2 regions of the Sinomonas atrocyanea genome follow, and region 2 is predicted to be linked to the other one. Evidence: predicted binding sites of a transcription regulator. Region 2 holds the regulator's gene; the other holds the start of a gene.

Region 1 (15,324 bases), 1.4 Mb from region 2:
TCACGGACTGGCAGGGCAACGACTGGACCCCGGACGCCGACCGGCCGGCCGCGCACCCGAACTCCCGGTTCTGCACCCCGATCGACCAGATCGACATGCTGGCCCCGGAGTACTTCGCGCCGGACGGCGTCGAGGTCAACGCGATCCTGTTCGGCGGCCGCCGCAAGACGACCGTCCCGCTCGTGACGCAGTCCCGCAGCTGGGCCCAGGGCATCTTCTACGGCGCCACGCTCTCCTCGGAGACCACGGCGGCCGCCGCCGGCGCCGTCGGCGTCGTGCGCCGCGACCCGATGGCGATGCTGCCCTTCATCGGCTACGACGCGGGCGACTACCTCGCCCACTGGGTGCGGGTCTCCGCGAAGGCCAACCCCGAGAAGCTGCCCAAGATCTTCCTCGTGAACTGGTTCCGCCGCACGAGGGACGGCGGCTTCGCGTGGCCCGGGTTCGGCGACAACAGCCGTGTCCTCAAGTGGGCCATCGAGCGCATTGAGGGCACCGCGGACGCTGTTGAGACCCCGATCGGCCACGTGCCCACGCCGTCGAGCCTGGACCTCACCGGCCTCGACATGACCGAGGCCGAGGTCGAGGATGCGGTCCGCTTCGACCGCGAGGAGTGGCTCAACGAGCTTCCCGGCCTCACCGAGTGGTTCGAGCGGTTCGGCGGCTCGCTGCCGAAGAGCATCACGGCCGAGCTCGAGTCCCTCAAGTCCCGTCTCGCCTGAGACGGCCATGACCCCGGCGGTTTAGACGGCGCCGGTCTTCTGGGAGGGCTGCCCCGCCGCACACGGGGCGGCCCTCCCGCCCCTTTCTGGGGGCACCTTCTGACCTCCAGATTCGAGGCGGGCGGCGGTAGCGTGGGGTGATGGACGACGGCGCCACCCCACCTCGTGTCCTCCCGCTCGCCGCAGTGGGTGCGGGCGACCTGCCCGCCGTGGGCGGCAAGGGCGCGAACCTCGGGGAGCTGATGGCCGCCGGGCTCCCGGTCCCGCCCGGCTTCGTTGTGACGACGGCGGCGTACCGCGCCCACGCCGCAGCCGCCGGACTCGACCCCGAGGCGGCCGCGGAAGACCCCGCCCGCGCAAGGGACCTCCTGACCAGCACGCCCCTGGCCCCCGCGGCGCGGCACGAGATCGCCGCGGCCCTGGCGGACCTCGGCCCCGACGGGATGCGCGTGGCGGTCCGGTCCAGTGCGACCGCCGAGGACCTGCCCGGCGCCGCGTTCGCCGGGCAGCAGGACACCTTCTTGGACGTCCACGGCACCGATGCCGTGCTCGACGCCGTGCGCCGCTGCTGGGCCTCCCTCTGGACCGACCGTGCGGTCGACTACCGGAGGCGCCAGGGGATCGACCCGCACGAGGTCGCGATCGCCGTCGTGATCCAGCGGATGGTCCCCGCGGAGGCGGCGGGGGTGCTGTTCACGGCCAACCCGCTCACGGGCCGCCGCGACGAGCTGGTCGTCGACGCGGCTCCGGGGCTCGGGGAGGCCGTCGTCTCGGGCGAGGTCACGCCCGAGCGGCTCGTCCTCGGGCGCGACGGCGCCGTCCGCTCCGTGGTGCCGCGATCCGAGGGCGCGCCCCGCGTCCTCTCCGACACCGCCGCGTCGCAGCTGGCCGCGCTCGCGGTCCGGGCCGAACGGCATTTCAGCGGACTGGCGGGGGAGGAGGCGCCGCAGGACATCGAGTGGGCGCTCGCGGACGGACGTATCAGCCTCGTCCAGGCCCGTCCCGTGACGGCCCTTCCGCTGGCGCCGCCGGAACTCGGCCGGATCCAGCGCACGGTGGGGCCGTTCTTCCTCGAGATGTTCGCGGTCCGCCCGCACCCCTTGGACGTCACGGGGTGGCTCGCCCGCGGCGTGCTGCCGATGCTGCACCTCATGGCCGGCAGCGTCGGGGTCCGCTTCCCGCCCCTCGACCAGGTGATCCACGAGCGCGACGGCGTTCCCCTCCAGCTCGTCCCGCCGCGGCCCAGGCCGAGCCTGCTCATGGTCGGGGCGCCGCTGTCCGTGGCCCGGCGGATGCGCCGCTACGACGTGCGCCGCTGGACCGCCGACCCGCTGATGGCCGAGTTCGATGCCGCCATCGCCGCCCTCGAGGCCGAGGACCCCGCTGGGCTGCCCTGGCCGGACCTCGTGCGGCGGGTGGACCGCTGCAACGCCGCGCTCGAGCCGGTTGCCAGGATCCGGGTGCGGTACCTGCCCTCGGCGTTCGTCCCCTTCGCCCCGCTGCGGCTCCTGCTCGCCGCGGTCGGGCTCGGCCGGCTCGCGTCGCCGCTCGTGGCGGGCGAGCGGACCCGAACGCGGGACGGCAACGACGCGCTCGAGGTGCTTGCCGGCGTCGTCCGCACCGATCCCGAGCTGGCCAGCGCGGCGGCCGCGCTCGACCCGCCCGGGTTCCTGCGCGCCGTGCGGGAGCGCCCCGAGTTCGCGGGCTTCGCGGCGGAGCTGGAGGCGTTCCTCACCGAGTATGGCCACCGCGAGTCCGTCAGCGTGCTCCTGGCGACCGCGCCCACGTGGCGCGACGATCCCACCCCGGTCGCCGCCATCCTGATGTCCCTCGCGGCGGCACCGCCCGGCGGCCCACGGCCGGACCGGTCCGCCGAGGCCCTCGCAGAGCTCCTCGCACACCCGCTCCTGCGCCCGCGGCGCGCGGCGGCGGCTGCCCGCGCGGTGGTCGCGGCCTGCCGCCGCGGGCTCGCGTTCCGCGAGGACACGCACTTCCAGGCCTGCCGGGTGCTGCCGCCGCTGCGCCACACGTTCCTAGAGCTGGGCCGCCGCCTCGCGGAGGTCGGCGCGCTGGCTGCCCCCGAGGACGTGTTCGACCTCCGCTTCGACGAGCTGGCCGCCCTCGCTGACCCGGTGGTGATGGACGACGGCGAGGCCGCCCGGGTGCGCGGCCTCGCCGCCCGCAGGGGCCGGCTCAGGCGTGAGTACGCGGGCGTCCCGATGCTCGACCCGGGGCTGTTCGCCCGCGTCCGCACCGGCGCGGACGGCGGCGGCGCACTGCTCACCGGGACGCCCGCGAGCGGCGGCGTCGCGGAGGGGCCGGTGCGGGTCGTGTCCGGGCCCGAGGGCTTCGCGTCGCTGCGGGCGGGGGAGGTGCTGGTGTGCCCCAACACGAACCCGTCGTGGACGCCGCTGTTCGCCCGGGCCGCCGCGGTGGTCGTGGACACCGGCGGCCTGGGGTCCCATGCGGCGATCGTCGCGCGGGAATACGGGGTGCCGGCGGTCATGGCGACCGGCGACGGCACCTCCGTGCTGCGGGACGGGCAGCGGGTCAGGGTGGACGGGAGCCGCGGCCGCGTCGATCCCGCCTGACCCCCAGACACGTCTGAAGGTCACCTCCTGTGGGTCAAAGTCAGGACAATGACCTTCAGGAGGTGACCTTCAGAGCGGCGCACCCACAGGAGGTGACCTTCAGAGCGGCGCACCCACAGGAGGTGACCTTCAGGAGGTGACCTTCAGGAGGTGACTCCCAGAATCAGGCGGCGGCGGCCGCCTCGGGGACGTCGGCGCGGACGGCCAGAACGCTGTCGGCCAGCACGGCGTCGTCGTGCGCGTCCGCGCCCTCCGGAACCGAGACGCCCACCGTGACCCGGCCGCCCTCGGCGACCACCCCGGTGACGAGCAGGTCGGCGACCCGGTCCTCGAGCTCGCGCTGGATCACGCGGCGCAGCGGGCGGGCGCCGAACTCGGGCTCGTAGCCGCGGTCGGCGATCCAGTCCACCGCGTCCTCGTCCACGGCCAGGGCGATGCCCTGCGCCGCGAGGCGGGCCTCGGTGCCCCGCAGCTGCAGCCGCACGATCTCGTGGAGCTGCTCGCGGGTGAGCTTGCGGAACAGCACGATCTCGTCGATGCGGTTGAGGAACTCGGGCCGCATCGTCTCGCGCAGCCGGCCCATGATCCGGGCCCGCAGCTCGGTCTCGGAGGGCCCGCCCTCGGCGCCGCCGGCCGCGAAGCCCAGCGCCGCGCCGCGGGTCGCGAGGAACTCCGAGCCGAGGTTGCTGGTCATGATCACCACCGTGTTGCGGAAGTCCACGGTGTGGCCCTGGCCGTCGGTGAGCCGCCCGTCGTCGAGCACCTGCAGGAGCAGGTTGAACACGTCGGGGTGGGCCTTCTCGACCTCGTCCAGGAGCACCACCGAGTACGGGTGCCGGCGCACGCGCTCGGTCAGCTGGCCGGCCTCGGAGTAGCCGACGTACCCCGGAGGGGCGCCGACGAGCCGCGAGACCGTGTGGCGCGCGCCGAACTCGCTCATGTCGAAGCGGACCATCGCGGACTCGTCGCCGAACAGCGAGGCCGCGAGCGTCTTCGCGAGCTCGGTCTTGCCCACGCCGGTCGGGCCGAGGAACAGGAAGCTGCCCACCGGCCGGTTGGCGTCGCCGAGCCCGGTGCGGTTGCGCCGCACGGACCTGGCGATCACGGAGACCGCGTCCTCCTGCCCGATCACGCGCTCGTGGAGCTCGTCCTCGAGGCGCGCGAGCCGCTCCCGCTCGCCCTCGGTGAGGCGCGCGGCGGGGATGCCGGTGGCGCGGGCCACCACCGCGGCGATGTCCGCTTCGCGCACGACGGCGTCAGGCTGGCCTGCGGCCGCGGCGTCGCCCTCGGCGGGGGCTGCGGCAGGACGGGGAGCGCCCGTGGCCTCCGCCTCGATGGTCGCCGTGATGGCGTCGATCTCGTCCCGGAGCCGGGAGGCCTCCTCGTAGGCCTCACGCGCGATGGCGGCCTCCTTCTGCTCGGTCAGCTCGGCGACCCGGGCCCCGAGGGCCTCGAGGTCCACGCGCGGGCCGCGGGCCAGGCTCAGCCGGGCGCCGGCCTGGTCGATGAGGTCGATCGCCTTGTCCGGCAGGTACCGGTCCGTGATGTAGCGGTGTGAGAGCTCGACCGCGGCGCGGATCGCGTCCTGGGCGTAGGTGACGCCGTGGTGCTCCTCGTAGCGGTCCTTGAGCCCCTCGAGGATCGCGACGGCGTCCTCCACGCTCGGCTCGCCGACCGTGACGGGCTGGAACCGCCGCTCGAGGGCGGGGTCCTTCTCGATCTTGCGGTACTCGTCGAGGGTCGTGGCGCCCACGAGGTGCAGCTCGCCGCGGGCCAGCCGGGGCTTGAGGATGTTCCCGGCGTCCATGCCGCCCTCGCCGCCGCCCCCGGCACCGACCACGGTGTGGATCTCGTCGACGAACGCGATGATGTTCCCGTCCTCGGCGATCTCGTCCATGGTCTTGGTCAGGCGCTCCTCGAAGTCGCCGCGGTAGCGGGTGCCGGCGAGCATCGCGGGCAGGTCGAGGGAGATGACCGTGGTGCCGGCGATCTGCGCCGGGACGTCCCCGGCCGCGACGGCCTGGGCCAGGCCCTCGACGATCGCGGTCTTGCCCACGCCGGCCTCGCCGATGAGCACGGGGTTGTTCTTGGTCCGGCGCGCCAGGATCTCGATGGCCTGCTCGATCTCGTCGGCGCGGCCGATCACCGGGTCCAGCCGGCCCTCGCGGGCGAGGGCCGTGAGGTCCGTGCCGAACTGCTCGAGCATCGAGCCCTTCGCGCGCCGGCCCTTCTGGGCTGCCGTGGCCCGCAGGGGGCGCTTGGCCGCGCGCGGCGAGCGGCCGGCGTCGTCCGCGGAATCCTCGGCGGCAGGCGAGGACTCGCCATCCTGCAGCGACCGCGGGGTGACCCCGGCGGCGGCGAGGATCTGGCCCGAGGCTGCATCGGAGTTGAGCACGAGCGCGAGGAAGAGGTGCTCGGGATCGATGTAGGTCGAGCCGACAGAGCGGGCCACCTTGTAGGCGTCGAGGAAGGCGTGCTGGGCGCTCGTGGTGAGCGAGGGCATGCCGTCGGCCTCGTCCCGCTCGCCGCCCACCGCGCCCGGCAGCCGATCCTCGGCGGAGGCAGCGATCTCGGCCGGGTCTGCCCCGGCATGCGCGATCATCGCACCGACCTGCTCCGTCTCGGTCAGGGCGCGCAGCAGGTGCAGGGCGTCCACTTCGCGGTGGCCGTGCTCCTGGGCGTAGCGGCCGGCGGCGTTGAGGACCGTCTGGGTCCCGCGGCTCACGAGCCTCGTCGTGTCGATGGGGCGTCCAGGCCGGCGAGCGCCCTGGCCCTGCAGGTAGCGGGCGAGGAACTCGTCGAAGGAGCCATTGCCGGCGGCGGGGCCGAAGAAGAGTGGCATCAGTTGTCCTCCGAGGGAGATCGTGTCGTGGCGTTGGAGTCGGTCGGGCTACAACGGTAGAAGTTGAGTGACTTACGCTCAAGTTCAACGCTGTGGCCAACGAGATATTCCCGAGGGGTATCCGCGATCTGCGCCACGCCGCTAGGTTGAGGACCATGACGACCATCGCGCAGAACATCGTCGAGACCCTCGCAGCCAACGGCGTCCGCCGTGTCTACGGCCTCCCGGGCGACTCGCTCAACGGCTTCACCGATGCGCTCCGGGCCACTCCGAGCATCGAGTGGGTCCACGTGCGGCACGAGGAGGCCGGGGCGTTCGCCGCGGCGGCCGAGGCCGCGCTCACGGGGGAGATCGCCGTCTGCGCAGGGTCCGCGGGCCCCGGCAACCTGCACCTCATCAACGGCCTCTACGACGCCAACCGTTCCCGGGTGCCCGTGCTCGCGATCGCCGCCCACATCCCGAGCACCGAGATCGGCTCGAACTACTTCCAGGAGACGCACCCGCAGGAGGTCTTCCGCGAGTGCAGCGTCTACGCCGAGCAGGTCACCGACGCCGCGCAGATGCCGCGCATCCTCGAGATCGCCATGCGCACCGCGGTCGAGAAGCGCGGCGTCGCGGTGGTGGTCCTGTCCGGCGACGTGGGTCTGACCTCCACGAACTCGGACCGGGTCACGGTGGTGCGCCGGGCCCGGCCCCGGGTGGTGCCCAACGACGCCGAGCTCCGCGAAGCGGCCGGGATCCTCAACGCCGCCGGCAAGGTCACGATCCTCGCTGGTGCCGGCGTCGAGGGGGCCCACGACGAGGTCGTGGCGCTCGCGGACGCGCTCGCCGCGCCGATCGTCCACTCAATGCGCGGCAAGGAGTTCATCGAGTACGACAACCCCTTCGATGTCGGCATGACGGGCCTGCTGGGCTTCTCCTCGGGCTACCGGGCCATGGAGGACTGCGACGCCCTCCTCATGCTCGGCACGGACTTCCCGTACCAGCAGTTCTTCCCGTCCAAGGCCAAGATCATCCAGGTCGACCTGCGCGGCGAGCAGCTCGGCCGGCGCGTGCCCCTGGACCTCGGCCTCGTCGGGGACGTGCGCGACACCGCGGCGGCGCTGCTTCCCCTCGTGCCGCGCAAGAAGCGCCGCACGCACCTCGAGTCCTCGCTCAAGCACTACGCGAAGGCCCGCTCCAAGCTCGACGACCTCGCGACCCCGACCAAGAAGGGGCAGCCGCTGCACCCGCAGTTCGTCACCCGGACCCTCGACCGGCTCGCGGCCGAGGACGCCGTCTTCACCGCCGATGTGGGCACCCCGGTGATCTGGGCGGCCCGCTACCTGACGATGAACGGCCGACGCCGGCTGGTCGGCTCGTTCACGCACGGCTCCATGGCGAACGCCCTGCCGCACGCGATGGGCGCCCAGGCGGCGTTCCCGGGCAGGCAGGTCGTCGCGCTCGCGGGCGACGGCGGGCTCTCGATGCTCCTGGGCGAACTCCTGACGCTTCAGCAGAACCGGCTGCCGGTGAAGCTCGTGGTGTTCAACAACGCGTCGCTGAACTTCATCGAGCTCGAGATGAAGTCCGTGGGGTTCGTGAACTTCGGCACGGGCCTGGACAACCCGAACTTCGCGGCGGTCGCCGAGGCGATGGGCATCAAGGGGGTACGGGTCAACGACTCCTCCGAGCTCGAGGCGGGGCTCGCGGAGGCCCTCGCCCACGACGGGCCCGCGCTCGTGGACGTGGCGACCATGCGCGAGGAGCTCGCGATGCCGCCGACCATCACCGCGCAGCAGGCTGGCGGCTTCACGCTGTACGCCCTCAGGACCGTGCTCTCCGGCCGGGGGGACGAGGTGCTCGACCTCGCGAAGGCCAACTGGCGGCGGGTCTTCTAGGAGCCGGCGTGCCCGGGGGTCAGCCCGCCGTGTCGAAGGCCTCGCGGGCCTCCAGGATCGTGGCGGCGTGGCTCTCGGCCCACGCGCGCACCGCCTCGAGCGGCGCCAGCAGGCTGCGCCCCAAGGGTGTGAGCGTGTACTCGACGCGCACGGGGACCTCGGCGAAGACGGCACGCGAGACGAGGCCGTCCCGCTCGAGGGTGCGGAGGGTCTGCGTGAGCACCTTCGGCGTCACGCCGCCGATATCGGCCCGCACCTCGGAGAACCGCCGCGGACCGTCTTTGAGCGACTGGAACACGAGCGGCGTCCACTTGTCCCCGATCCGTTGGAGGACCACCCGGGAGGGGCAGTCGGGATCCATGACGTCGAAGGGGATAGTTTCCACAAGGTAACTATAGAACTTTGAAGTAGCTGGTATCAAATAGATACTGTTGACTCCGTTCACGACATCGAGCACCGAGGAGCCCTCATGAAGATCGCCGTCTACGGAGCCACCGGAATGGTGGGCAGCCAGATCGTCGCCGAGGCCGTGCGCCGCGGCCACGAGGTGACCGCCATCAGCCGCAAGGGTGTCCCGGTGGAGGGGGCCGCCGTCGTGCGCGCCGCCGAACTGGCTGACACGGAGGCCTTCCGCGAGATCGCTGCGGCGAACGACGCCGTGGTGCTGGCGACGGCGCCGGACCGCACCGGCGGCCCGCGCGAGCCCTACGTCGAGGCGCACCGCGCGATCGCGGCGGTCCCGACCGACACCCGGCTCTACCTGGTGGGCGGCTTCGGCGGCCTCGCGACGCCGGACGGCACCCGCATCAAGGACACCCCGGGCTTCCCGGCCGAGTACAAGGGCGAGTCGGACGCGGCGTTCGCCGCCTACGAGGCCCTGCGCGACGCCGGCGCAGACCTCACCGTCCAGGCGCCCGCGGCGGTCATCGCGCCGGGCGAGCGCACCGGCAGGTACGTCACCGCGGTCGGGGTGCCGGCCGCGGGCGAGTCCATCTCGTCGCAGGACTTCGCCGTCGCGGCGCTGGACGAGCTCGAGCAGCCGCAGTTCCGCGGGACGTTCTTCACCGCCTCCAACTGACGTCCCGCCTGCGCGCGCGCGTCGAGCCGCCACCCTGATGCCTTCCAGAGCGCAGGGTGGCGGCTCGACGCCGTCTGAGGGCCCTCCTCGGGGTCAGTTCGCCGAGGCGAGCCAGAGGTCGGGGCCGAAGACCTCGTAGTGGATCTTCGTGGCGGGGATGCCCTTGGCGATCGCCTGCGAGCGGACCTTCTGCATGAATGGCAGCGGGCCGCACAGGTACACGCTGGCGTCCTCGGGCAGGTCGATCTCGGCGAGGTTCATGAAGCCCTCGTGCGTGTCGAGGCGCGCGGACCCGCCACCGGCCGTCGCGCCGACCGCGGTCAGCTCGGGCTGGGCCTGCTCGAGCCAGACCGCCAGGCGCGCCCCGTCGATCCTCTCGACGTCCTGGAGCATCTGGTCGGAGAGGGCCCAGGTGTCGAGGCTGCGGTCGGCGTGGAGGGCGAGGACCTCGCGGCCCGAGCCGTGCGTGGCCAGGGCGCGCAGGATCGAGGCGGCCGGGGTGCAGCCGATGCCGGCCGTCGCGAGGATGAGGGGACCGTCGCCGTCGTCCAGGGTCACGTCGCCGTACGGGTTGGAGAGCTCGACGACGTCGCCCACCTGGATCTTCTCGTGCATGACCGGCGAGACCTCGCCGCCGTCGTTGAACTTGGTGGTGATGACGCGGCGCTCGGTCGACTCGGCGTCGGCGGAGAGCGTGTACTGGCGCGCCTGGAGGAGTCCGTCCGCGACCGGGATGCGCACCGAGACGAACTGGCCGGGCTGGCCCGGGGTGGCGGGGGTGTCGTCCGCGGGCTCGAACACGAACGTCATCGTGGTGGGGCTCGCGGGAACCTTCTCGACGACCCGCCACGGCATCCACATCTTGGTGTTCGCCTGCTGCGCGTAGAGGCCCTTCTCGATCTTGACGAGGGCGTCCGCCATGAGCCAGTAGACCTCGGTCCACGCGGCCGCGACCTCGTCGGTGACCGCCTCGCCGAGGTCCTCGGCGATGGCCTCGAACAGGTACTTGTAGACGATCTGGTACTGGTCCTCGGTGATGCCGAGGGAAGTGTGCTTGTGGGCGATCCGGCTCAGGACCGCCTCGGGGAGGGTGTCCGGGTTGTTGAGGAGGTGGCTCGCGAACGCGGCGATGGCCCCTGCGAGGGCCTGGCGCTGGGTGCCGTTGGCCTGGTTGGCCCGGGAGAACGTCCCGTTGAGGAGCTCGGGGTGCGCGGCGAACATCTTCTGGTAGAACAGCGGCGTGATCTCGCCGATGCGGCTGCCGACGAGGGGCAGGGTGGCTTCGATGACGGGGCGCGCGGTATCCGAGAGCATTGCGACTCCTCAAGCTGGGGACTGGTCCCCGAGAAGGGGACTTGGTTATTCCGCATCTTCGATGCTGAATTAATCCCAGTTTTCTACGTTGCGTAGAAAATGGCAATTCGGGTCCGTGTGGGGGTGGTCACACTGCCGTCGGAGGGGCGTGGTCCGAGGGGATGCCGGCCCGAGGAGGGCTTCGGCTCGCGGGCGCTCAGGCGGCGGGCGGCCGCAGCCCGATCTGCATGAGCATGGGAGCCATCTGGCGCTCGTGCGGCAGGGAGGCGACCACGACGCCGTCGAGCTCGCGGTAGAAGGCCTCGCGGGCGCGGCGGAGGGCACCGCGGAGCCCGCACTGGAAGTTCAGGGGGCAGGTGCCGTTGGCGGTCTCGCAGTCGGCGAGGTCCGCCCGGGTGTCGAGGTCGCGCAGCACGCTGCCCACGGTGGCGGAGCGCCCCTTGGCACTGAGCTGGACGCCGCCCGCACGCCCGCGGGTCGACTCGAGGTAGCCGAGCTCGCGGAGCCGGAGGACGGCCTTGCTCACGTGGTTGTAGGGGGTTCCGACTCCCTCGGCGATGGTGCGCGTGGCGAGCGGGACGCCCGAGTCATTGGCTGCCAGGAGCATGAGGGCGCGCAGGCTCACATCCTCGAAGGCCGTCATGCGCATGGGGAGTATTCTACTCGCCGGTTTCACCTGGCGCCGAGCCCGTCGCGTCGGCGCCGGCGGCCGCCTCGTGCAGCAGCCGCACGAGCAGCTGAACGCCGGGACTCGCGGCCATGGTGCGCCGATACGCCGCGGAGATGACACGGCGGGGCCGTTCGCCTGCCACGGGCCGTGCCACGACGGTGCTCGGGAGCGGCGGCCGGCCGAGCCTCGGCACCAGGGCCAGTGCCGCGCCGTCGCCGGCGAGGGCCACGTGGGTGGCGAAGTCGGGATCGGTGAAGGCGACGCGCGGCACCGCCCCCTCGGCCTGGAAGAGGCGCATGAGGGCCTCATGGCAGATCGCGCCCTTCGGGGTGGCGCACCAGGTCTCGTCGAGCAGCTCGCGGCGGTCGAGAGCGAGCCGGCCGGCAAGCCGGTGGTCGCGGGGGAGCACCACGTCGGCCTCGTCCTCGCACAGCTGCTCGACGGCCACATGCGCCGGGACCTCCAGGGGGACCGAGTTCCAGTTGTGCACGACCGCGACGTCCGCGTCCCCGTGGGCCACGAGGGCGACGGCGTCGACCGGATCGACGCTCGTGACCTCGAGGCGGGCCTGGGGGGCCTCCTGGGCGAGCCTGCGAGCGACGTGTCCGAACAGCGCGCGGGTCGCCGTCGAGAACGAGGCGACCGAGAGCGTGCCCTGCGGCGCGTCCCCGGCCGTGAGCATCGCCTCGACGCGCTCGAGATCGGCCAGCAGCCGGGACCCGTGCTCCACGAGGGTCCGTCCGCGCTCCGTGAGCAGGACGCCCCGGCCCTGCCGCTCGAGGAGGGCCGCCCGCGACTGGCGCTCGAGCTTCTTGATCTGCTGCGACACCGCGCTCGGGCTGAAGCCGAGCGCGTCTGCGGCGGCAACGACCGAGCCGTGCCGCTCGACAGCCGCGAGCGACCGGAGGGCCTGAAGGTCAATCATGAAGAAATCGTAGATGGTGGCGTGCACGAATCAACGCTGGTGCTGCATTGTCTTGGCCCGGATGATGGAGGGGTGAAGCCCCGCCATGCTGCCCTCGCCGTCCTCGTCGCCGTCCTCTGGGGACTCAACTTCATCGCGATCGAGCTGGGCCTGCGGGACATCCCGCCGCTCGCGTTCGTGGCGCTGCGGTTCGCCCTGGTGGCGTTCCCCGCCGTGTGCTTCGTGAAGAAGCCCGATCTCCCCTGGCGCGTGATCGTCGGGGTCGGGGTCTTCATGAGCGCCGGGCAGTTTGGCCTCGTCTACCTGGCCATGCACCTCGGGATGCCTGCCGGACTCGCCCCGCTCGTGCTCCAGAGCCAGATGCTCTTCACCATCCTCCTCGCCGCGGCGGTGCTCCGGGAGCGGCCGACGGCGGCGCAGCTCGCCGGGGTGGGGGCCGGCGTCGTGGGCCTCGGCCTCGTCGCGGCCGGGCGCGGGGCCGTCGCGCCCCTCGGCCCGATGCTGCTGGTGGTCCTCGCCGGCCTCTCCTGGGGGATCGGCAACACGATCTCCCGGGCGGCCAAGGGCACCTCCGGGCTCGGGCTCGTCGTCTGGTCCGCGCTCGTGGTGCCCGTGCCGATGCTCGCGCTCTCCGCCCTCGTGGACGGCCCGGCGGCGCTGCTCGGTGCGCTCGGCCACCTCACGCTGCCCGTGTGGCTGAGCACACTCTTCACCGTGATCCTCGCCTCGCTGGTCGGGTACTCGGCATGGAACACGCTGCTCGGGACCTACCCCGCCGCGGCCGTGGTCCCGTACACGCTGCTCGTGCCGCCCGTCGGGATGGTCGGGGCCTGGCTGGCCTTCGGCGAGGTGCCCGAGCCGCTCGAGCTCGTGGGCGGCGCCGTCCTGCTGGCCGGCGTGGCCACGGCCGTTCTCCGTCGCCGCACCACCGGTCCGTCCGGGGGCCGCCGCCCGGACGCCGCGCGGAACGGCGCCCCGGAGGCGACTCTCAGGAGCTGACGTTCAGGAGGTGACCTTCAGGAGCTGACGTTCAGGAGGTGACTTTCAGAAGACGGTGGCCTCGTGGCCGTCCGGCTCGAGCGCGCCGAAGGCATAGCCCTCGGCGGTGAGCTCGTAGGGGACGACGGCGGCCATCACCCCGCCGCCGCGGTGCTCGGCGGCGCCGTGGATGCCGTCAGAGCCGCCGGGGCCGTGCTCGGGCAGGTGCACGTCCGAAGCGAACGCCACGGCCTGGCAGCCCTCGCGGCCCTGCCGCAGGAGCTCGACGACATCCGCCATCATGGCCTCGGCATCGTAGTCGCCGTCCCCTCCGGCCTCAGGGGGAGTGACCATGACGAGCCGCAGCTCGCCCTCGAAATCCAGGGTCACACCGAAGGGCAGGAAGCCGCCGTTCTGCTCGAGGTGCTCCTGGGCCAGGCCCAGCGCGGTCCCGAGCACCTCGCGCAGCTGGGCCTGCTGGGTCTCGAGCGGGATCTCCTCGGCCATGCGTCAGGCCCGCACGATCGCGAGGACGGTGTCCTGGATCGACTCGAGGGTCTCGCGGTCCTTGGCCTCGCCGTTGAAGCGCAGGAATGGCTCGGTGTTGGACGGGCGGAGGTTGAACCACCACGAGCCGTCCGCGGCCGAGAACGTGGTGCCGTCGAGCTCGTCGATCGCGACGTCGTCGCCCTCGTACTCCTCGCGCACGCGGGCCACCGCGGCGTCCTTGTCCTCGATCTCGGAGTTGATCTCGCCCGAGGCCACGTAGGGCTCGTACTCGGCCGCGAGCTCGGACAGCGGGCCGTCCTGCTCGCCGAGGGCCGCGAGGACGTGCATCGCGGCGAGCATCCCCGTGTCGGCGTTCCAGAAGTCGCGGAAGTAGTAGTGCGCCGAGTGCTCCCCACCGAACACCGCGGACTCCTCGGCCATGACGGCCTTGATGAACGAGTGCCCCACGCGCGTGCGCACCGGCCGGCCGCCGTCGTGCTGGACGAGCTCGGGGACCGCGCGCGAGGTGATCAGATTGTGGATGATGACCGGCTCGGCGTCGCCGGCCGCCTTCGCCCGGGCGATCTCGCGGCGCGCCACGAGCCCCGTGATGGCCGAGGGGGATACGGGCTCCCCCAGCTCGTCGATGACGAAGCAGCGGTCCGCGTCGCCGTCGAACGCGAGCCCGAGGTCGGCGCCATGCTCGACCACGGCCTTCTGCAGATCGCGCAGGTTCTCCGGCTCGAGCGGATTGGCCGGGTGGTTCGGGAACGTCCCGTCCAGCTCGAAGTACAGGGGCACGATCTGCAGCGGCAGGGCGGCCAGGAGCTGGTCGCCGAGGACGGCGGGCGTGGTCATGCCCGCCATGCCGTTGCCGGCGTCCACGACCACCTTGAGCGGCCGAATGCCGCTCAGGTCCACGAGGCCGCGCAGGTACCCGGCGTAGTCGGCCAGGATGTCCCGCTGGGTCACGGACCCCGGCTCCGCCACGGGAGGCACGGCAGGCGCGCCGTCCTGCCCGGCGGCGAGGTAGGCCTCGGCCGCGGCCTGGACCTCCTTCAGCCCCGTCTCGGAGGAGACGGGCTGGGCGCCGGCCTTGGCCATCTTGATCCCGTTGTACTGGGCCGGGTTGTGGCTGGCCGTGAAGGTCGCGCCGGCGGCGTCAAGGGCGCCGCACGCGTAGTAGAGCTCGTCGGTCGAGATGAGGCCCAGGGTCACGACGTTGCCGCCGCGGGCGGCGGCCCCCTTCGCGAACGCCGCGATGAACTCGGGCGAGGACGGGCGCATGTCGCCCCCCACGAGCACCGTCTTGCCCGCGAGGCCGAGCACGTCCACGAACCCCGCGCCGACGGCCTCCACCACGTGCGCGTCGATGGTCTCGCCCACGATCCCCCGCACGTCGTAGGCCTTGAACGAGGCCGAGAGGTCGATGGAGGGCCGGGCGCTGCCGGGCAGGCTGGATGCGGCGTTCACGTTGCTGGTCACGGGCTTGATTCTACTGGCGGCCTCCGACACTGCGGGGGCGCGCCGCGGAGCAGGCCAGAAAGCACGACGGCGCGTTCCCCGCCCGAGCGGGGAACGCGCCGTCGTGCGTCCGGGGGTCCGCCTCTGGACTCAGTAGGCCTTGACGCGCTGCTCGACGATGAGGTGGATGAGGGCGAAGGTGCCCTCCTCGTCGATCGCGCGCAGGGCGTTCTCGAGGGCCGCCGGGACGTCGGCGTCCTTCTCGACGCGGACACCGAAGCCGCCGAAGGCCTGGGCCATGAGGGCGAAGTCCGGGTTCTTCAGCTGCGTGCCGGAGATGCGGTGGGGGTAGTGCCGCTCCTGGTGGGAGC
Region 2 (15,324 bases):
CGCATGCCGGCCGTGTCCGAGCTCGTCAAGGAGCTCACCGGCGGCAAGGAGCCGAACAAGGGCGTGAACCCGGACGAGGTCGTGGCCGTCGGCGCCGCGCTCCAGGCCGGTGTCCTCAAGGGCGAGCGCAAGGACGTCCTCCTCATCGACGTCACCCCGCTCTCCCTCGGCATCGAGACCAAGGGCGGCGTGATGACCAAGCTCATCGAGCGCAACACGGCCATCCCGACCAAGCGCTCCGAGACCTTCACGACCGCTGACGACAACCAGCCCTCGGTGTCGATCCAGGTGTTCCAGGGCGAGCGCGAGTTCACCCGCGACAACAAGCCGCTCGGCACCTTCGAGCTGACCGGCATCGCGCCGGCCCCGCGCGGCATCCCGCAGATCGAGGTCACCTTCGACATCGACGCCAACGGCATCGTGCACGTCTCCGCGAAGGACAAGGGCACCGGCAAGGAGCAGTCGATGACGATCACGGGCGGCACCGCGCTGTCCAAGGACGACATCGACCGCATGGTCGCCGAGGCCGAGGCCCACGCCGCCGAGGACAAGCAGCGCCGCGAGGCCGCAGACCGCCGCAACTCCGCCGAGCAGCTCGCCTACTCTGTGGACAAGCTCATCGCCGACAACAAGGACAAGCTGCCCGAGGAGGTCCGCGCCGAGGTGCAGGCCGACGTCGACGCCCTCAAGAAGGCGCTCGAGGGCACGGACAACGACGACGAGGTGAAGGCCGCGTTCGAGAAGCTCCAGCAGTCCCAGACCAAGCTCGGCGAGGCGATCTACGCCCAGTCGCAGGCGGGTGCCGCCGCGGGCGACGGCGCGCAGGCCGGGACGCACGACGCGGGTGCCCACGCCGGCGCGTCGGCGAACGCCGACGAGGACATCGTCGACGCCGAGATCGTTGACGAGGACGAGAAGAAGTAACCATGGCCCCTCACCACGGAAACGAGAACGAGCACGGGTCCGAGCGCCCCGAGCCGGTGATCCGGGACAACCGCAAGGTGGACCCGGTCACCGGCCAGGCCCGGCACCCGGAGGGCGCGGAGGCCTCCGAGGCCGCCCCGCACGACGGCCACGAGGAGATGCAGCCCGTGGACGAGGCCCACGACTCGGGGGACGCGCTGGCCCAGGCCGAGCAGATCCTCAATGAGGCCGAGGCCGGCGAGCAGGAGGGGCAGGCGGCCGTGGTGGCCGAGCTGCGCAACGACCTGCTGCGCCTCCAGGCGGAGTACGTGAACTACCGCCGCCGGGTCGACCGCGACCGCGCGGTCGCGGGGGAGGTCGCCACGTTGGGTGTGCTGAGCTCGCTGCTGCCGGTACTGGACGACATCGACGCGGCCCGGGCCCACGGCGACCTGGAGGGCGGCCCGTTCGCCTCGATCGCCGGCAAGCTCGAGTCGATCGTCGCCGGCCAGGGGCTGGAGCGGATCGACCAGGCGGGCGTCGAGTTCGACCCGAACATCCACGAGGCCCTCATCCAGCAGCCGGGGGAGGGCATCGAGGTGGACACGGTCCAGCAGGTGCTCCGCACGGGCTACCGGACCTCGGCGCGCGTGCTGCGCGCGGCCCAGGTGATCGTGGCGACGCCGCAGGGCTGACCCACCCCTCCCGTTTCGGGTACGCATCTCGTCGCCCTCTGGGCGTTTCGGGTACGCGGGCGCCCTCGCCCGCGTACCCGAAACGGCATATCCGTGACGAGATCTGTACCCGAAACCGTGCACACTTGAAGCAGCAGTTGATCTAAGGAGCGTTCGTGGCCAGTCAGGACTGGGTGGAGAAGGACTTCTACGCCATTCTGGGCGTGTCCAAGGACGCCTCCGAGGCCGACATCAAGAAGGCCTACCGCAAGCTCGCCCGCAAGTACCACCCGGACCAGAACCCGGGTGACGCCGAGGCCGAGAAGAAGTTCAAGGACATCACGGAGGCCAACTCCGTCCTGTCCGACCCCGAGCAGCGCCAGCAGTACGACGCGATCCGCGCCATGGGGGGCGCGCGCTTCTCCGCGGGCGGCCCCGGCGGCGGGGCCGGCGCGGCCGGCTTCGAGGACCTCTTCGGCGGGCTGTTCGGCGGCGGCCCCGGCCGCCACTCGCGCGGGTTCAACACCGGCAACCTCCCGCCCGAGTTCGCCGACCTCTTCGGCGGCGGCGGATTCGGCGGCGCGGGCTTCCAGCCCCCGCCCCAGCGCGGTGCGGACCGCCAGGCCAGCACCACGATCTCCTTCGCCGGGTCCATCCGCGGCACCACGGTGGGCCTGCGCGAGCGCGACGGCGAGGTCATCGAGGTCCGCATCCCCGCGGGCATCCGGGACGGGCAGAAGGTCCGCGTCCGCGGCAAGGGCGGCCCCGGATCGGCCGGGCCGGGCGACCTCATGGTCACCGTCCACGTCCGACCGCACGACTTCTTCACGCGCGAGGGCGACAACCTCCGCATCCACGTGCCCGTGACGTTCGACGAGGCCGCCCTCGGCGCCCAGATCGAGGTCCCCACCGCGGACGGCCCGAGCGTGAAGATGAAGGTCCCGGCCGGGACGAGCTCCGGCCGGACGCTGCGGGTGAAGGGCCGCGGCGTGAAGACCTCCAAGGGCTCGGGCGACCTCCTCGTCACCGTCGACGTCGTCGTCCCCAAGAACCTCTCGAAGGAGGCCGAGCAGGCCATCCGCACCTTCGCGGAGGCCGTCTCCAAGAACGGCCAGTCGGACCCGCGCGCACACCTTGCGGAGAAAGCGAGGCTCTAGGCCATGGCCATCGACCCGTACGCTCCGATCTTCGTGATCTCCGTGGCGGCAGAGCTGGCCGAGATGCACCCCCAGACGCTGCGCCAGTACGACCGTCTGGGGATCGTCTCGCCGTCCCGCCAGGGCGGCCGCCAGCGCCGCTACTCCCAGCGCGACGTCGAGATGCTGCGGGAGGTGCAGCGGCTCTCGAAGGACGGCGTGTCCCTCGAGGGGATCCGCCGCATCCTCGAGCTCGAGAACCAGGTCGCGGCCCTGCGTGCGCGCGTGACCGAGCTCCAGGCCGAGCTCGCCAACACGCAGCGCGCCAGCGAGGCCCGGCGCGTGTTCGCCGCCGGAATCGCCGGGGACGTCGTGAGCCTCGCGCGCGGGCAGCGGCCCGAACCGCGGTCCCAGGCCCTCGTGGTCTGGCGCCCGCAGCGCTGACGGCCGGCACGGGACCCCCAAGGTTCGCCCAACGTTCACCGGGCGGCGGCCGGGGTGCCCCGCGCGCGGTGCCGGCGGCGTCGTACGTTCGATGCGTGAGTGACCGCACGAGCGAGGAGCCCCGCATGAGCACCGCCCAGCATCCCGTCGTCCTCCCGGCCGAGGCCCTCACGGCCGGCGACGAAGCCGTCGTGGACGCCAACATCGACATCGTCAACGCCATGTACGAGGAACTGCTCGACGAGCGCGAGATCGCCCCGAACGCGCTGCGCAGCTACTACGTGGACTTCTACCTCGCGCAGATGCTCGACGGCGGCTTCGCACAGTACGCCCTCGCGGCGCACGAGCGGGCGCAGGTCGACCGCCTCGTCCGCGAGGGCCTGCGCGAGATGGGCGCGGCCGGGCACCTGGCCCTCTTCGATGAGCTCGCTGCCGCGGTCGCGGCCCTGACCGTGGAGGACACCGAGGCGTACCTCGAGGGGGACGCGGACGGCTCCGTCGCCGTGGCCCGGGCCGAGGCCCTCGACGACAGGTTCGAGGCACTCCTCGAGCAGGAAGACCTCCTGGCGCTCAACGCTGCCTGGCTCAGGGGCCAGGAGGGCCTGCTCGCCCTCGACGAGGACGGCATCGAGGACGAGATCGCGCGCCGCGTGGGGCTCATCGACGACCTCGAGGAGCGCCGGGCTGCAGAGGACCGGAGCGGGCTGGGCGACATGCCCGACCACGAGCTCGTGATCCGCGAGCTGTGCGACGCCGCCGGCCACGAGCTCGTGGCCGTCACGGCCGCCGACGCGGCCTACGTGCACCGCGGTGCCGAGGCCCTCGCGTGGCGCTTCACCACCGACCTGGGGGAGTACGTGATGGTGGAGGAGGGCGACGAGGCCGCGATGGTCGACGCCGAGGACGGGACGGTCCTCGCCACCGTCGAGTTCGTGGAGCTGGACGAGGACGACTGGACGGCCGATGATGATGCCGATGGGTATGGTGCGGTCGAGGCCTCCCGGCGGGGCGGCCCCGAGGACGGACGCGCAGCGCAGACGGCCCCCTGAGCCGCCGGCCGGCGCCGGCCGTACGCCCTGACGTGGGCCGGGAGGCGGCATGGACTGGCTCTACAGCCTCGACATCCTCGACGGGGCCTTCGTGGGCGGCGTGGTCGCCGCCGGCGTCGCGGTCCTCGTGGTGCTCATCGCGGCCCGGTCGGACCGCTGGCGGGCCCAGCGGCTCCTCCTCGCCGCGGCGGCCGGGACCCTCGTGGGGCTCACGTTTTATATCGTGTGGGATGCCGCGGACTTCCTCGGCCTCTACCTCCCGGAGGACGTCGGCCGCCTTCTCATGGCGACCTGCGCGGCGGGCGGAGTCGCCCTGGCCTGCCTGTGGGACCGGCCGGCCTGGCGCAGGGCACTGGCTGCGGCGGGCGTCCTCGTCGTCGCCGTCTCCGGCGGGACTGCCATCAACGCCTACTTCGGCTACGACCGGACGCTGGGAGCCCTCGTCGGGGTGTCGACCGGCGCGCCGATCGACCTCGGCGCGCTGGCCAAGGACGTCGGGCCCGCCAGGGGCGCCTCGGCGGGAAAGCTCCTGTCAGGATGGACCCCGCCCGCCGGAATGCCCGCCGTGGGACGCCGGGGTACCGTGCAGATCCCCTCGAACGGCTTCCCCGCGCGCCGCGCCGGCGTCTACCTCCCGCCCGCGGCCCTGACCGCCCACCCGGTCCGGCTGCCGCTCGTCATCCTGATGATGGGCGACCCGGGCACCCCGGACCCCGGCGCCGTCGCCAACGTGCTCGACGCCTTCGCCGCCACCCACCGGGGCCTGGCGCCGATCGTGGTCGTCGCGGACCAGATCGGCACCAAGGGCGATCCGGCCTGCGCCGACTCGACAACCTACGGCCCGGCGGAGAGCTACATCCTGGACGACGTCATCCCCTGGGCCAGGCGCACCTTCAACGTCCTCGGGGACGCGGCCCACACCGCGATCGGCGGGTACTCGAACGGCGGGGCGTGCGCCTTCAAGCTCGCTGCCGAACGGCCCGCGCTGTTCGGGGCCATGTTCTCTGCGTCGGGGGAGGAGTACCCCGGCGCCGAGTCGCCGCAGGCCGTCATCACCGACGTCTTCCACGGCGACGTGAAGGCCTTCGACGCCGCCAAGCCCGCCGCCATCCTCGCCCGGCACCGCGGCGCGTACTCGCACATCACGGCGGTCTTCACGGTCGGCTCGGGCGATCCCACGTTCACGCCCGGGGTCCGGCGGGCCGAGCAGGCGGCCAAGGCGGCCGGCATGGCCGCGTCCTTCCGCACCGTCCCCGGCGCGGGCCACGTCCACGGAGCGATCGGAGGCGGGTTCCGCGAAGCCTTCGAGGTCCTCTTCCCGGTCCTCGGCCTGGGCGGACAGAAGTAGGCCACCCGCCCAGCGCCGCCCGTCAGGGGCGCGCGTGCGGGTGGCCGCGCAGGCCGTCAGCCGTTGTACTGCGGACAGGCCTCGTTGGAGCAGCCCTTGTCCCGGGGGACCCACTTGTCCCCGTCCTGCTGCCACACGATGTGCCGGTGCTGCCCGCAGAGCTCGCACGACGGCGCGACGAAACTGTGCTTCTCCTCTTCCGTGTAGGTGCGGAAGTCTGACATGGTTCCTCCTCCACCTCGGGCTCCCCACACTACCCGCGGCCGGGAGGCTCTTCCAGAGGTGCCGCTGTCCGGGCGCAGCGCCGCAGAATGATCGGGGGCGCGCCGTACGTGAACCGCGGCGGCGTGGAGGACGTGTGTAGGGGCAAGGAGGTCCCCATGCCCATGGACGAGGAAGCGGTCGCGGCGCTGTACCGCGAGCACGGCGCCGCCCTGCGCCGCTTCGCCCGTGGCGCCGTGGACCGCGAGAAGGCGGAGGACATCGTGCAGGAGGCGATCATCAGGGTCTGGCGGCACGCCCCGCCCGGGACCCAGGGCCTGCGCCCCTACCTCTACCGCACCGTGCGGAACCTCATCGTCGACCAGCACCGCCTCGCCTCGCGCCGTCCGCGCACGGTGGCGTCGGTGGACGAGGCCGGCGACCGCTTCGCCGTGGCCGTGGACGCCGAGCGCATCGACGAGCTCCTGGACCGCGTGGTCATGGAGGAGGCGCTCGCCCGGCTCACCCCGGAGCACCGCCAGGCGCTCGTCGCGGTCCACTACCGGCGGCTCACGGTCGCCGAGGCGGCCGTGGAGCTCGGCGTGCCGGCGGGCACGGTGAAGTCCCGCTGCTTCTACGCGCTCCGGGCCCTCCGCGCCGCGCTCGACGAGATGGGGGTGGACCGATGACCACAGGAGAGTTCCGGCAGGGCCACGAGCAGCGGATGGACCTCGGCGCCTACGTGCTCGGCGCCCTCAGCGGGCAGGAGCGGCAGGCCGTCGAGGACCACCTCGCCCAGTGCGCCCAGTGCCGCGCCGAGCTCGCCGGGCTCGAGACGCTGCCGGCGCTCCTGGACGCGGTGCCGTCGGAGCGCGCCGCGCAGATCGCGGACGACGCCGGCCGCGCACCCGAGCCGGGCACCGCATCGCGCGAGCTGCTCGCCCGGGTGACCCGGCGCCGTCGTGCGCGTGCGGCGGCGTGGACCGCTTCCCTCGCGGCCGCGGCGGCGGGGTTCTTCGCCGCCGGGATCGCACTCGGCCCCACGCTGGGCGCCCGCCCGGGGCAGGCGGCGCCGCCGCCGCCGAGCGCTTCGGCCACGGCTGGGGCGACCACCGTGACGCTCGCTTCGGGCGACGGCGCGCGCATCGACCTCGCGCTCGTGGCCAGGGCCTGGGGGACCGAGCTCGACCTCACCTGCCGGGGCATGCCGAACGGCGGGGCCTACACGGTCTGGGTCGTCTCGGCCGGGGGCACGGCGCAGCAGGCCGGCGCGTGGAGCTCGACCGGGTACTCGGGCCGGGCCGTCCTGACCGGCGCCACCTCCTTCGAGCTCCCGGCCATCCGCGCGGTGGAGATCCGGGACGCCGCCCAGCAGACCGTGGCGAGGACGTCGCTGGGCTGACCAGCTGGGCGGCCCGACGTGAGGGGGCTCAGACCCTCACGGCGGTGAGGTCGAAGATGACGCGGCCGGCCTTGAGGGCCTTGTTCTCGAAGCTCGTCAGGGTCCGCCCCTCGAACCTCGGGGCCCACCCGCCCACGGTGTCCGCCTCCCCGGTGGGCTCGCAGTCCACCCCGGAGGCCCAGGCCGCGGTGAGCGGGCTCGCAGGGCCGGCCAGCTCGCCGTCGTGCGCGTTGCGGAAGTCCGGCGAGGCGGCCACGACGTCCCGCATCTGCTGCGCGTACCCGGACCAGTCCGTGGCGAGCCGCCAGAGGCCGCCGGGGGCGAGGACGCGGGCGGCGAGCGCGGCGAAGGTGTCCTTCACCATGCGCCGCTTGTGGTGGCGCGTCTTGTGCCAGGGGTCCGGGAAGAAGACCCAGAGCTCGTCCACCGAGCCGGCAGGCAGCATCGAGCCGAGCACTTCGGGGGCGTTGGCCTGGACCACGCGCACGTTCGTGAGGCCGCGCTGGCCGATCCGCAGGAGCGTGTTCGCCAGGCCCGGCCGGTAGACCTCCACGGCGAGGAAGTTCCGCTCCGGCGAGGCCTCCGCCGCGGCGACGACCGCCTCTCCGAGGCCCGAGCCGATCTCCACGACGAGGGGCGCCACCCGCCCGAACTCCGCGGCGGCGTCGAAGACATAGTCGGGGTGCACGGAGGTGTCCGCAACGTGCCGCGGGACGTCCACCACGTAGGCGTCCGCGTGCTCGTCCCACGCGGCCTGCCGGCGCCCCTGGAGCCGCGTGCCGCGCCGCACGAAGCTGAGGGGCTGGCGGCGGTACGTGCCGAAGGAGGCCCGGCTGCCCGGGGTGACGGGGTTGCCGGGGGTGGTCGCGGGGGATTCGGGGTGCTCGCTCATTGCCCTCCAAGGGTACCGGGGCACGCACGACGGCGCCCCGCCGGCTTGCGCTGGCGGGGCGCCGTCCGTGGCAGCCGGGTCAGTGGCGCAGGTCCTTGCCCTTCGTCTCGGGCAGGCCGAGGACGGTCAGGATCGAGACGAGGACCATGAGCACGGCGTAGACGTTGAACATCCACGACTGGTGGAACACGTCGGAGAACAGCTGCTGGAGGTAGGGCGCCGTCCCGCCGAACAGCGCGACGCAGATCGAGTACGGCACGCCGACGCCGACCGTGCGGATGTGCGCGGGGAACATCTCCGCGTACGCCGCCGGGACGATCGCCGCGGAGCACGCGATGAAGACGAGCATGACGGACATCGAGACGAACAGCTGCCACGCGGCGTCGTGCAGGAGCCAGGTCATCGGGAAGTGCAGGACCGCGACCCCGGCGCCGCCGATGATCAGGACCTTCTTGCGGCCGATCCGGTCGCTGACCCTGCCCCACAGCGGCAGGGCGATGAGGAAGACGACGTTGGCGCCCACGCCCGCCCAGAGCGCCTGGGTGGGGTTGATGTGCAGGCTCGAGATGGCGAAGGCCGGGGCCACCACGCCCCACACGTAGTAGATGATGGTCAGCCCGACGGTCATGCCGATGACCTGCAGGGCCTGCTTCCGGTGCTCGACGATGGAGCGCCACAGCGGGTGCTTCGGCTTCTTCGCCCCGTCCGTGAGGCCCTCGAACGCCTCCGTCTCGGGCATCCGGGCCCGCATGATGAGCCCGTACAGGCCGAGCACGGCGCCGAGGAAGAACGGGATGCGCCAGCCGAAGGAGTCCATCTGGGCCTTGCTGAGCACGCTCGTGAGGACCACCCCGAGGAAGGTGCCGAACAGGACGCCCATGGTGCCGGAGACGTAGATGAGCGAGGACCAGAGCCCGCGCTTCTCCCGCGGCGCCACCTCAGAGAGGTAGGTCTGGGACGAGGGCAGCTCGCCGCCGTGGGCGAGGCCCTGGATGAGCCGGGCCACGAGGAGCACGAGGGACGCGAGGACGCCCACCGAGCTGAACGTGGGGGCCAGGGCGATGAGCAGGCTGCCGAAGGCCGCGAGGGCCACGGCGAGCGTCATCGAGGTCCGGCGGCCGATCCGGTCCCCGATCCAGCCGAACACCAGCCCGCCGAAGGGCCGGGCGAGGAAGCCGACAGCGAAGACCGCGAGGGTCGCCAGGATCGCGGAGGTGGGATCTGCGCCGTTGAACAGCTGCTTCGAGAAGAACGGCGCGAAGGTCGCGTAGACGTTCCAGTCGAACCATTCGACGGCGTTGCCGACCCCCGTGCTCACGAGGGTCTGCCGGGTCGAGGGTGCCTTGCGGACGCGTCCGGCGACGGCGGCGTTGGTGGACATGGATGGGCCTCCGGGTGGGGGGGGGGGGTGGTCAGCGGCCAGCGAGCTGGGCGGTCTTGGAGAAGGCGAGGTGCGCGTAGAGGGCGGCGCCGTCGGCGAGGACGGCGTCGTCGAAGGTCGCGTACGGGGAGTGGTTGAACGCGGCGGTGCCCGGGTCCACGCCGGCGGGGACGGCGCTGAGCCCGATGAAGGTGCCGGGGATCTCGGCCAGGACCCGCGAGAAGTCCTCGGACCCGCTCAGCGGCTGCGCGAGGCGGGCGTGCCGGCCGGCCGCGCCGCCGAAGAGCTCGGCCACGGCGGCCTCCGCGAACTCGGTTTCCGCGGTGTCCGTGATGGTGAGCGGGTACTCGGCCTCGTAGCGGACCTCGACGTCGAGGCCGTGGGCGTGGGCGATCCCGGTCAGCAGGCGGGGGATGGCCGTCTGCATGCGCTCGCGGTGGGCGTCTGAGAAGGTGCGGATCGTGGCGTCGAACTCGGCGGTGTCCGGGATGATGTTGCGCTTGGTCCCGGCCGCGAGCCGCCCGACCGTGACGACCGTCGGATCGAACATGTCGAACTGGCGGGTGACCATCGTCTGGAGCGCGAGGACCATCTCCGCGGCCACCGTCACGGGGTCCTTGGCCGAGTGCGGGGCCGATCCGTGGCCGCCCGCACCCAGGACCCGGACGAACAGGCCGTCCGAGGCGCTCATCATGACGCCCGGACGGGTGACGAACGTCCCGTGCGGGGCCATCGAGGAGAAGACGTGCATCCCGAACGCGGCGTCGGGGCGGCGGCCGGCGGCGTCGAGCACCCCCTCGCGGAGCATCACCCCGGCCCCGTCGAAGCCCTCCTCGCCGGGCTGGAACATGAAGACGACGTCCCCGGCGAGCCGGTGGCGGGCATCGGCGAGCAGCGTCGCCGCGCCGAGCAGCATCGAGGTGTGCAGGTCGTGGCCGCACGCGTGCATCGCGCCGTCGATCCTCGAGGTGAAGGCAGCGCCCGTGCGCTCCTGGACCGGAAGGGCGTCCATGTCCGCCCGCAGCAGCACGGTGGGAGCCGCCTGGGCGGACTCGTGCGGCCCGCCGCGCAGGACGGCGGTGACCGACGTCGTGTCCGTGCCGGTCGAGACCTCCAGGCCGAGGCCGTCGAGCACGGAGAGGACCTTCTCCTGCGTGCGCGGGAGGTCGAGCCCGATCTCGGGCTCCTCGTGGAGGGCATGCCGCCACTCGGTCAGCGTGTCCTGGAGGCTGCGGGCATCAGCGATGAGGTCCATGGTTCCTTTCCTGTGACGTGCGCCACGTGGCGGTCGATGCTGACCAGTGTGTCGCTCTGGGCGCCACAGGGGGCTAGATTCGGCAGCATCATGCAGAACTCTCCCCGAGACAGTCAGAAATATGCAGGGCTCCGGGCAACGGACCAGCTCTCGGAGGCCGACCTCGAGCTCATCAACGCCCTGCAGATCGCGCCCCGGGTCACGTGGCAGGACGCCGGCCGGATCCTGGGGGTGCGCCCGGCCACGCTGGCGGCGCGGTGGGAGCGCATCGAGTCCCAGGGCCTGGCGTGGATCACCTGCTACGGAGTCGGCGACCCCACGGAGATGACCCTCGCCTTCGTCGACGTCGACTGTGCTCCGGGCAGCACCCCCGCCGTCGCCGAAGCCCTCAACGCGATCCCGGAGGTCCAGACGGTGGAGCTGCCGGCCGGCCACCACGACTGCGTCCTCACCGTCTTCACCGCGACGCTGGCCGACTACGCCCAGCGCGTCGCCCCGGCGATCCTCGCCATTCCCGGCGTGGAGCGGGTGCAGACCTCGCTCGGGAGCAGGCTGCACCAGGCCGGCCACTCGTGGCGGATCGCCGCGCTCGGCCCGAAGAAGTCGGCGGCGTTCGCAGAGCTCGCCGCGCGCGGGGCGGCCGAGGGGCCGCTCTCCCCGGCAGCCCGCGACCTCCTGCCCCTCCTCGCGCGGGACGGCCGGGCGACGGCGGCCCAGATGGCCAAGGCGCTCGGGCGCACCCCGTCCACCGTGCAGCGCCAGCTCGCGCGCGTCCTCGGCTCGGGCCTCATCGCGTTCCGGTGCGACGTCGCGCAGAACGCCGTCGGCTTCCCGGTGACGTGCACGTGGTACGCGCGGGTTCCGCCCGGGCAGCACGCCGCCGCCGCGGCGGCCGTCCGGTCGCTGCGCTCGGTGCGCCTCGCGGCCTCGATCACCGGCCAGGCCAACTTCCTCGTGACGATGTGGCTCCGCTCCGTCGCCGACGTCATGACGGCGGAACTCGCCCTGCAGGAGAAGGTTCCCGGGATCGAACTCCTCGAGAGCCTCGTGCTCCTCCGCGTGACCAAGAGGATGGGCGTCCTGCTCGGTGCCGACGGGCGCGCCGAGGGGCGCGTGGCCATGCCGCGGGAGGCCATGCCCGCGGGGCTCGACTGAGCGGAGCCGGCGACAGTGTAGACTGGAAGATCGGTGCGCCCGTCGCACCTGCGTCGATGAACGCGTTGACAGGCCCCGCGCCCGGACGCGAGCGCCCCGGATAGGGCGCCGCCCGGACCCGCGGTGAGGCCAGGCTCCCTTTCCTCGGCGACCCCCTCGTGCCGGCTTGGCGCGTGGGGCCGATCCGACGCTGGAGTGTTCTTCACAGCTATGGCTGACACCACCTTCGTTTCCCTCGGCGTGCCCACCGCCCTGACCCGCGTCCTCGCGGAGCAGGGCATCGAGACGCCGTTCCCCATCCAGACCAAGACCCTCCCCGACACGCTCGCGGGCCGGGACGTCCTCGGCCGCGGCCGCACCGGCTCGGGCAAGACCATCGCCTTCGCGCTGCCGCTCGTGGCGCGCCTCGCGGACACCGTGGGCGGCGCCCGCCGCACCCCGGGCCGCCCGCGCGGGCTCGTCCTCGCACCGACGAGGGAGCTCGCGACCCAGATCAACGCGACCGTCGAGCCCCTGGCCCAGGCCGCCGGGCTGAACACGACCGTGATCTACGGCGGCGTCTCCCAGGCGCGCCAGGAGCGCGCGCTCAAGGCCGGCGTCGACATCGTCATCGCCTGCCCCGGCCGTCTCGAGGACCTCGGCCGCCAGGGCCTCGTCTCCCTCGCGGACGTGGACGTGACCGTCCTCGACGAGGCGGACCACATGGCGGACCTCGGCTTCCTGCCGGTGGTCAAGCGCCTGCTCGACCAGACCCCCCAGGGCGGCCAGCGCCTCCTCTTCTCGGCGACCCTGGACAACGGCGTGGACAAGCTCGTCAAGCGCTACCTCCAGAACCCGCTCACGCACTCCGTGGACGCGCCCCAGGCCGCGGTGAGCACGATGGAGCACCACGTCCTGCTCACGGCCGACGCCGCGAGCAAGAAGAACCTCATCGAGGTCCTCGCCTCGGGCAAGGGCCGCCGCGTGCTGTTCATGCGCACCAAGCACCACGCCAAGCGGCTCGCGCAGCAGCTGACGAAGTCCGGGATCCCTGCCGTGGACCTCCACGGCAACCTGTCCCAGAACGCCCGCGACCGCAACCTCGCGGACTTCTCCTCGGGCGAGGTCAGCGTGCTGGTCGCGACGGACGTCGCCGCGCGCGGCGTCCACGTGGATGACGTCGAGCTCGTGGTCCACGTGGACCCGCCCGCCGAGCACAAGGCCTACCTGCACCGCTCGGGCCGCACGGCCCGCGCAGGCTCCGAGGGCACCGTGGTGACCATCGTCCTGCCCGAGCAGAAGCAGGACGTCCGCAAGCTCCTCAAGGACGCGGGCGTCAAGGTCGAGGTGACCCCGGTGACGTCCTCCTCCCCGGAGGTGCTCGCGCTCGTCGGCGAGCGCGCCGAGTACGTCGACCCGGCCGAGCGCGCCGCCGCCGTGGCCGCGAAGATGCCGCAGCAGGGCGGCGGCCGGTCCACCGGCTCGAACGCGCAGCGCAAGCGCTCGCGCCGCGGCTCGGGCCAGGGCTCGGCCGCGCCGTCCGCCGCGCACGACGACGTCGCCCGCCGCGGCGGCCGCGGAACCGGCGGCGCCGGTCACCGCAATGACGTTCCGGCCGCCCAGGGCCAGAGCGGTGGGGGCCAGTCCGGCGGGAGCCAGTCCGGGCGCGGCCAGCGCTCGCGCGGCCCGGCCGAGGGCACGGGGCGGGGCCGCAGCCAGCAGCCCCGCGGACAGAAGCGCGCCGAGCAGCCGAACGGGGGCAGCGCCCCCGTGTGGAGCTCGACCACGGGCGGCACGTCCGGCGGAAGCTACGGCGGCGGCGCCGGCGCCTCCGGCCAGCGCGGCGGAGCCCAGGGCGGCCAGGGCCGGGGACGGCGCGGCCCGCGCCGCGCCAGCGCCCCCGCCTCCAACAGCCGCTGAACCGCACGCCGCGGGGCGCACCGGGCGCCCCGCGGCACGGGGCCGTTGGGCACTGATCCCCGCGGCGGCCGCGTGCGTACACTGTCTGCATGAGCAGCCACGAGACCTCTGCCCCGTCCGAGGGCGTCCGCAGCCTCTCCCCGGAGGACGCGTGGGAGCGGGCACGCACCATGGTGGTCGGGCGGATCGCGTTCAGCTCCGACGAGCGCCTCGAGCTGTTCCCGATCAACTACCTCGTGGACCGCGGGACCGTGCTGTTCCGGACCGCGCCGGGCACCAAGCTCGCGGCATCGCTGGGCCGCCTCCAGGTCGTCTTCGAGGTGGACGGCTATGAACCGGAGCTCAACGAGGCGTGGTCCGTGGTGGTCCACGGGGCCCTCGAGCCCGTGCTCGACACCGCGGAGATCGTCGAGGCCGTCTCCCTGCCCCTCTTCCCCTGGCAGTCGGGCGAGAAGGCCTTCTTCGTCCGGATCGTGCCGTCCCAGATCACCGGCCGCCAGTTCCCGGTCGCGGACCCCTCGCACTGGGTCTCCCAGTTCACCGGCGTGCGCCGGGCCCAGTCCGAGTAGCCCCGGCCGCCAAGCGGGAGGACCACACGAATCGTGGCCCCGCTCGGCACCGCGCCACGCGAGGCGGAACCGCGGATGCGTGGCAGCTACAGGCCCGCGGCCCCGCGGGGCAGACTGGTGTCCATGAAGACCATCCTGAATCTCATCTGGTTCATCTTCGGCGGCTTCGCCCTCGCCCTGGGCTACTTCCTCGCGGGCGTGGTCTGCTGTGCGCTGATCGTCACGATCCCCTGGGGGATCGCCTCCTTCCGCATCGCCTCCTACGCGCTGTGGCCGTTCGGGTGCACGGTCGTGGACACCGGGCGCGGAGGCGCCGCGTCGGCGCTCGGCAACATCATCTGGCTCCTCGTCGCGGGGATCTGGATCGCGATCGGGCACGTGGCCACCGCCCTGGCGATGGCCGCCACCATCGTCGGGATCCCGCTGGCGATCGCGAACCTCAAGCTCATCCCGGTCTCGCTCATGCCGCTGGGCAAGGAGATCGTCCCGAGCAGGCGGCTCCTCGCGAGCTACACGCGCTGAGCGGGGGCGTCCGGGCGGGGTATTCTCGTCTGGATCCTGGGGGGAGCGCACTATAAGTTGTATCCGACAAGGAGGCACCCATGCCCGAACTCGACAGTTCCCTCGCCGGCGAGTGGCGTATCGACCCCGCCCACACCCGCCTGGGGTTCTCGACCCGCCATGCGATGGTCACCAAGGTGCGCGGCGCGTTCAACGACGTCGACGGCGTCATCAACGTCGATGTCGATGAGCCGACCAACTCCTCCGTGAGCGTCACCATCAAGGTGGCGAGCATCGACACGCGCAACGCCCAGCGGGACGAGCACCTGCGGACCAACGACTTCTTCGATGCCCCGCACTACCCGGAGATCACCTTCGTCTCCAAGCGCATCGACCAGGTCGAGGAGAACAGCTTCATCGTCAACGGCGATCTCACGATCCGCGGGGTCACCAAGGAGATCGCCGTCCCCATCGAGTTCATCGGCATCGAGACCGACCCCTTCGGGAACATGCGG

Evidence for each region. The regulator HspR, encoded in region 2, represses chaperone genes until heat shock. The targets are predictions, from matches to a motif close to AAGTTGAGTCNNNNNGACTCAACTT.
Region 1: SA2016_RS03150 (ATP-dependent Clp protease ATP-binding subunit) is a predicted target of HspR. The motif match lies at 6,216-6,240, and genes of this name have one in related genera.

Annotation. Positions count from the first base shown of each region.
Region 1 covers NZ_CP014518.1:659,473-674,796, forward strand. Annotated here, with positions in the region: gene SA2016_RS03140 (phosphoenolpyruvate carboxykinase (GTP)) at 1-722, shown strand, start outside; gene SA2016_RS03145 (PEP/pyruvate-binding domain-containing protein) at 863-3,313, shown strand; gene SA2016_RS03150 (ATP-dependent Clp protease ATP-binding subunit) at 3,477-6,155, opposite strand; gene poxB (ubiquinone-dependent pyruvate dehydrogenase) at 6,311-8,035, shown strand; gene SA2016_RS03160 (winged helix-turn-helix transcriptional regulator) at 8,055-8,396, opposite strand; gene SA2016_RS03165 (NAD(P)-dependent oxidoreductase) at 8,505-9,113, shown strand; gene SA2016_RS03170 (globin domain-containing protein) at 9,207-10,427, opposite strand; gene SA2016_RS03175 (RrF2 family transcriptional regulator) at 10,624-11,076, opposite strand; gene SA2016_RS21885 (LysR substrate-binding domain-containing protein) at 11,087-12,022, opposite strand; gene SA2016_RS21890 (EamA family transporter) at 12,095-13,021, shown strand; gene SA2016_RS03190 (hypothetical protein) at 13,067-13,507, opposite strand; gene SA2016_RS03195 (phosphomannomutase/phosphoglucomutase) at 13,511-14,974, opposite strand; gene SA2016_RS03200 (thiamine pyrophosphate-dependent enzyme) at 15,104-15,324, opposite strand, start outside.
Region 2 covers NZ_CP014518.1:3,621,697-3,637,020, reverse strand. Annotated here, with positions in the region: gene dnaK (molecular chaperone DnaK) at 1-924, shown strand, start outside; gene SA2016_RS16715 (nucleotide exchange factor GrpE) at 927-1,598, shown strand; gene SA2016_RS16710 (DnaJ C-terminal domain-containing protein) at 1,754-2,734, shown strand; gene SA2016_RS16705 (heat shock protein transcriptional repressor HspR) at 2,738-3,157, shown strand; gene SA2016_RS16700 (DMP19 family protein) at 3,283-4,206, shown strand; gene SA2016_RS16695 (alpha/beta hydrolase) at 4,256-5,554, shown strand; gene SA2016_RS21835 (hypothetical protein) at 5,611-5,778, opposite strand; gene SA2016_RS16690 (sigma-70 family RNA polymerase sigma factor) at 5,935-6,444, shown strand; gene SA2016_RS16685 (anti-sigma factor family protein) at 6,441-7,157, shown strand; gene trmB (tRNA (guanosine(46)-N7)-methyltransferase TrmB) at 7,186-8,049, opposite strand; gene SA2016_RS16675 (MFS transporter) at 8,129-9,430, opposite strand; gene SA2016_RS16670 (M20 metallopeptidase family protein) at 9,462-10,685, opposite strand; gene SA2016_RS16665 (Lrp/AsnC family transcriptional regulator) at 10,776-11,840, shown strand; gene SA2016_RS16660 (DEAD/DEAH box helicase) at 12,051-13,739, shown strand; gene SA2016_RS16655 (pyridoxamine 5'-phosphate oxidase family protein) at 13,829-14,308, shown strand; gene SA2016_RS16650 (YccF domain-containing protein) at 14,432-14,830, shown strand; gene SA2016_RS16645 (YceI family protein) at 14,911-15,324, shown strand, end outside.